One region of the Marinobacter sp. MBR-105 genome, then DNA from elsewhere that is predicted to be linked to it. Evidence: predicted binding sites of a transcription regulator. Region 1 holds the regulator's gene; the other holds the start of a gene.

Region 1 (3,123 bases):
GACGCGGTCCAGGCCTTCCAGTCGGCAGTGGGGGATGGCAATACCCTCACCGATACCGGTGCTGCCCAGCCGTTCGCGGGAGACCAGATTGTTGAAGATCTGGGTGTCGCTGAGGATTTCATCCTGAAAGTGAATCCGTTCAGCGATGAACTCCAGCACACGTTTCTTGCTTGAGGCCGGCACCTTACAGAGGGTCAGTTCAGGGGCAAGAATATTGTCGATGGTCAGGGATGGCTCGCTCATGGATCGACTGCATGTCCGTAAAAAAAAGGCTGCGGCCGGTTAGCCCCGCCGCAGCTCGTTTCATGAAACACCCGGTAAGGTTCGCGCTTCAGCGACCGCCGTTACCGTGCATCCGGTCTACGTTCTTTTCCTTGTGCTTGAGGATCTGACGGTCCAGCTTGTCGACCAGAGCGTCGATTGCGGCGTACATGTCCTCATTTTCTGCCTTTGCGTGAATCTCACCACCAATCACGTGCAGCGTGGCTTCCGCCATCTGGCGCACCTTCTCGACCTCCAGGGTGACCTGGCAGTTACTGATGTGGTCGAAGTGACGCTCCAGCTTCTCGAACTTGGTGTTGACGTAATCCTTCAGAGCGGGAGTCAGTTCTACGTGATGGCCTGAAATGTTGAGTTGCATAGGCGTCTCCTGTTGTCATACTGCCGGCGTGCTTGCCGGATTGCGTGCCAGTGCATCTTGCACCGGCGAAAGTTTAAACCAGGCGTTTTCGTTCGTTCGAGGGAGGAATATGCATGGCCTCCCGGTATTTGGCCACGGTACGCCGCGCCACGTTGATTCCCTGTTCCCCTAGCATGGCTGCAATTTTGCTATCGCTCAATGGCTTTTTCGGGGTTTCCTCGGCAATCAGCTTCTTGATCATCGCCCGGATGGCTGTAGACGAGCATTCGCCGCCCTCGGCGGTGCTGACGTGGCTGGAGAAAAAGTACTTCAGCTCAAAAATACCGCGGGGCGTGTGCATGTACTTCTGGGTGGTAACCCGGGAAATCGTGGACTCGTGCATTTCCACCGCCTGGGCAATGTCAGACAGGATCAGAGGCTTCATGGCTTCTTCGCCCTGATCCAGGAACCCTTGCTGGTGTTCAACGATGCGGGTGGCCACTTTCAGCAGGGTTTCATTCCGGCTTTGCAGGCTCTTGATAAACCATTTCGCTTCTTGCAGCTGGTCGCGCAGGTAGGTGTTATCGGCACTGCTGTCAGCCCGGCGGATCAGTGACGCGTAGCTGGCATTCACCCGGATACGCGGAGCGATTTCCGGGTTGAGTTCAACCCGCCAGCGGCCTTCGTGTTTGCGTACGATAACGTCCGGGATAACGTAATCCGGTTCGGCCCGGTCCACGACATCGCCAGGGCGAGGGTTCAGGCTGGTGATCAGGGCCAGTACCTGTTTCAGCTGGTCTTCCTTGAGCCGGCTGCGGCGTAACAGTTGCGCGTAGTCCCGGTTGCCAAGCAGGTGCAGGAACTGGGTAACCACCAGTCTCGCCTGGCGCAGCCAGGGGGTATCCGGTGGCAGCTGGTTGAGCTGAATCAGCAGGCATTCCTGGAGATCCCGAGCGAACACGCCGGGCGGGTCGAAGTGTTGCAGGCGGTGGAGTACCGCTTCCACTTCGTCCAGTTCCAACGGGTCTTCTTCGGTTTCGTCCAGCAGGCCTGCGTGAATGTCCTCAATGTCAGACGTCAGGTAGCCGCGCTCATCCACAGCATCCAGCAGCGCGTGGGCAATGGCCTGATCCCGCTCGCTCAGAGGTGTCAGGTTCAGCTGCCACTCAAGGTGATCCTGCAGGGTTTCGGTAGGCGAGTTCCGGGTTTCGAAATCCGATTCGTGCTCGTCTTCGCCTTTGCTGGCCGGAGCCGGGGCAGACTGGTAGATGTCGTCCCAGGCGGTATCCACTGGCAGATCATCGGGAATGTTGTCCGGAATATCGTTCTCGGACGACCAGTCAGGGCCGTTCTCGGTTTCGTCCCAGTCCGGGCTCGCGTCCTGGTGGCTGTCGTCCTGGTTGGCCTCAGAGCTGGAAGCTTCACTGTGCTCGTGCTCTTCGCGCTCGTCGCCTTCAGGGTGCTCATCGTCCTCTGAGGTTTCCAGCATTGGGTTGGATTCCAGCGCCTGCTGGATTTCCTGCTGGAGATCGAGGGTAGAAAGCTGTAGCAGGCGTATGGCCTGCTGCAGCTGGGGCGTCATGGTCAGACTCTGGCCCAGCTTAAGCTGTAATGAGGCTTTCATAACCATGGCTCAAGATCCATAACTCATGGGCATCCCGGTTGTTGCTTTGCCGGCGCACAGGCCGAAAAAAATGTTGTACGCTGGTTACTTGCCATTGTCTGTGAACAGTATAAGCAAGTTTTTTGCCGAGTTTACTTGCTACAGATCATCAAAACAATCAGACCTCGGATAAACCCTGTTTTATCAGGTCAGAGCCGGAACTCATCACCCAGATACACTTCTTTCACTTGCTGGTTTGCCAGAATGGCTTCGGCATTGCCGGAGGCGATGATGTGGCCGCCGGAAACGATGTAGGCATTCTCGCAGATGTCGAGGGTTTCCCGAACGTTGTGGTCGGTAATCAACACGCCAATACCTTTATCCCGCAGGTGCCGGATAATGTGCTTGATGTCACTGACGGAGATAGGGTCTACGCCCGCGAAGGGTTCGTCCAACAGGATAAACGCGGGCTCCATGGCCAGCGCCCGGGCGATTTCAACCCTGCGGCGTTCGCCTCCGGATAGCGCCATACCCACGCTGTCTCGGATGTGAGTAATATGAAACTCTTCCAGCAACTCTTCCAGCTTGGCCTCCCGTTCCGCCCGACTCATGCCTTTGCGGGTTTCGAGGATGGCCATGATGTTGTCCCGCACGGTCAGTTTGCGAAACACGGAGGCTTCCTGGGGCAGGTAACCGATGCCCTTGCGGGCGCGCCCATGCATTGGCAGCGGGGTGATGTCCTTGGCGTCGATGGTGATCCGGCCGTGATCCGCAGGCACCAGGCCCACGATCATGTAGAAGCAGGTGGTCTTGCCGGCGCCGTTGGGGCCGAGCAGGCCGACAATCTCGCCGGAGCGAATTTCCAGAGAAACATCCAGCACCACTTTTTTCTGCTTGTAGC
Region 2 (3,123 bases), on a different contig from region 1:
TCTGGGCATCTACCTTGTAGGTGCCGTTCTCAAGAGCAGAACGAATCTGTTCGATGCGATCATCGTCCATTTCGGGGTAGTCCCCCAGCTTCTGCTCAAGTTGCTTCAGGTTTTTCGCCTGATTGCTCAGGTTCACGTTTTCGCCACGGGCAGCGGGGCTCTGGGCCTTGGCTTGCTCGCCTGTGGGCGCCTGTGACGTTTGATTGCCTGAGGCTTTGTCGGCCGTGGTGCGCGTGGTGTTGACCTGGCCGGGGCCAATTCCATTTAAGTCAACTGACATATCAATACCTGCTTGCCTGGGGCCACAAGAAAGTGGCGTATTCGGGTTTATATCTGCTTAACGGCAAATCCGCGCCATACTTTAGTTACAAAACGGAAAACATTTGCCGCTCTTGCTGTTTGCCGCCTTACATCGGAATTTCGACCCGCCCGGGGCCGACGGCACGAGCTTTGACTGTCCGGGACGAGCGGAGGTTTTCCACCAGTACCTGTTCTCCAACGCCCGCGCTCGCCAGTGCCTTACCGCGAGATGATACCGAGAATGAGCCTGAGCGCGCGGTGATAATAACATGGTCACCCCGCTCAATCGCGTTGGGAGCTTCAAGGAGATCCGGGGTCATTACCGTGCCGGCGTTCACCGGGCGGCGCATCATCATGCCTGAAACGGACTCTTTGCGGGTGAGTACGCCGCGACGACTGGCATTGATCTGCACCGAATTTACGGTGACCAGATCTGGTGTCAGGCGCTCTCCGCGCGCCAGGGGACGGGCTGCTATCAGGGCGGGGCCATGAACCTCGACGCTGGCGGTAACGTACATTCTCCAGGGTCGCTCACCACTGCAGGAAACCAGGACCGACGGGCTGGTGGTCTGTAGCGGATCGCCCGCAAACTCGGCGTTCAGCCCCTGGTTGCAGGCAGCAAGGGCGATGCGGCTGTCGATAGCGCCAACTTCGTAGCGGCTCGTGTAGCCATCGGCAGCAAGGGTTCTGGACCACTCTGCCAGGAACGTCTGGGCAGCGTCACGGATGGCTTCAGCACTGGTTCTCTCTGAAGACAGAGTGATTGGGCTCAGTGATAGACACAATGCAGCCAAAAAGATGATTCGCATACGCACCGGTTTGTCCTATGCTGTCTGTATCTTTGTGTATTGTCGAAATCCGCTAAGGATTCGGGTTTTCGGGCCGTTAACCGTTAACAGGTTTGCAGGCGTCAAAGATTTGTCTTGGACAGGCCTGAAAACACCTTACAAAGGTCAAAGCAATATTGATGCCGGTAAAGGCGCGCCAGGAGTAAAGCATCATGACAGGGGTACTCGACAGCGTTAATCAGCGAACGCAACTGGTCGGTAAGAACAGGCTGGAATTATTACTTTTTCGGCTCCGGGGGCAGCAGCTATACGGTATCAACGTCTTCAAGATTAAAGAGGTGCTGCAATGTCCCAAGTTATCCTCGATTCCCAACAGTAAAACGGTGGTGAGAGGCGTTTCTCATGTTCGGGGGGAGACCATTCCCATTATTGATCTGAGCATGGCGATAGGGCTCGCGGGCATACCGCAGGAGCAGTTAGCTACAAGCTTTGTGATCATTACGGAATACAATCGTAAAACGCAGGGTTTTCTCGTGGCTGGTGTCGAGAGAATCATGAATATGAATTGGGAGGATATTCTTCCGCCACCCAAGGGTGCGGGAAAGGATGTTTACCTGACTGCGGTGACGAAGATTGATGATAAGCTGGTAGAAATCATAGATGTAGAAAAGATTCTTGCAGAAGTTTCTCCGCTCAGGGAAGATGTTACGGAGGAGTTGGTTGCCAGGAGTGCCGAACGTGTGCCGGGCCACCTGCCTGTGCTGGTGGTGGATGACTCTTCGGTGGCTCGTCGGCAGATCGAGCGTTGCCTGACCGCTATAGGAATGGAAGTGGTTACCAAAAACGATGGCAAGCAAGCACTGCAGTATCTCAAAGAGATAACTCAGGATGGATCGCGCGCAAATGATCACCTGTCTCTGATTATCTCTGATGTTGAGATGCCGGAAATGGACGGCTACACCCTCGTTACCAGAATCAAAGAAGATGCGGCTCTGAAAGAAATGTATGTAATGCTGCACACCTCGCTGAGCGGTGTCTTCAACCGGGCGATGGTGCAGAAAGTGGGCGCAGACGATTTCATGGCGAAATTCAGCCCGGATGAGCTGGCCGAGCGAGTAATGGAAATTATTGATCAGCACTGATGCTCGGCTGATGGTTTCACCCACGAAGAGATCCAATGAAAGCGGACATAACGCCCCAGGAATACGAAGCCTTTAAAAAGTTCCTGCAGGATGCGTGCGGCATCCTGCTGGGTGATAACAAACAGTATCTTGTAAAGAGCAGGCTTCGGCGCATTCTCGAAGAAAACAGCCTGAATTCCCTTGGAGAGCTTCTGGAACGATTAAAGAGGCCTGGAAGGGCAGGCTTGCGCGAGGTGGTCATCGACGCGATGACGACCAACGAGACACTTTGGTTCAGGGACAACCATCCGTTCCGGATTCTGCAGGAAAAGCTCTTGCCAGAGTTTGCCGAGCGCAGTTCACTCCAGCCGTTAAGAATCTGGTCTTCCGCCTGTTCTACTGGCCAGGAGCCATACTCCGTAGCCATGGTAATTGACGAATTCCGCCGTACCCGGCCGGGTAAGCTGCGGGATGTAAAAATCACGGCAACGGACATTTCCAAAAGCGTGCTGGAGGTTGCCCGGAGAGGCGAGTATGAAATGATCGCCATCGGCCGCGGGCTGTCGCCGGAGCGTCAAAAGCACTTTTTTACCCCCTCGGCCAACGGTGGTTGGCAGATTCGACCGCAAATCAAGTCCATGGTGGAATTCAAGGAATTGAACCTGCTGGATCGATACATGCTTGGCAAGTTCGACATCATCATGTGCCGGAATGTGCTGATCTATTTCTCAGCGGAACTGAAAAAGGACATTCTTACCCGGCTGCATGGTGCTCTGAACCCCGGAGGCTATCTGATTCTTGGTGCTTCTGAGTCTTTGAACGGGCTTCCCAATCTCTACGAAATGGTCCAGTGTCACCCTGGCATCATCTATCGCAAAAAATAGCCGGGAACTGTTCAATGCGGAGTAGGGGAC

The links. Region 1 encodes sigma-54, which starts transcription at its own class of promoters, with help from an activator protein. Its sites were predicted from a motif close to ANTGGCATNNANNTTGCTNT; they were not measured.
Region 2: a site for sigma-54 is predicted at 1,256-1,275, ahead of flgA (flagellar basal body P-ring formation chaperone FlgA). Genes of this name have one in related genera too.

What each region holds. Positions count from the first base shown of each region.
Region 1 is NZ_JBRJHG010000008.1:124,161-127,283, forward strand. Features, by position in the region: gene ptsN (PTS IIA-like nitrogen regulatory protein PtsN) at 1-243, opposite strand, end outside; gene hpf (ribosome hibernation promoting factor) at 332-640, opposite strand; gene ACSSVV_RS11185 (RNA polymerase factor sigma-54) at 714-2,243, opposite strand; gene lptB (LPS export ABC transporter ATP-binding protein) at 2,432-3,123, opposite strand, start outside.
Region 2 is NZ_JBRJHG010000003.1:190,212-193,334, forward strand. Features, by position in the region: gene flgM (flagellar biosynthesis anti-sigma factor FlgM) at 1-280, opposite strand, end outside; gene flgA (flagellar basal body P-ring formation chaperone FlgA) at 408-1,115, opposite strand; gene ACSSVV_RS05555 (chemotaxis protein CheV) at 1,301-2,230, shown strand; gene ACSSVV_RS05560 (CheR family methyltransferase) at 2,266-3,093, shown strand.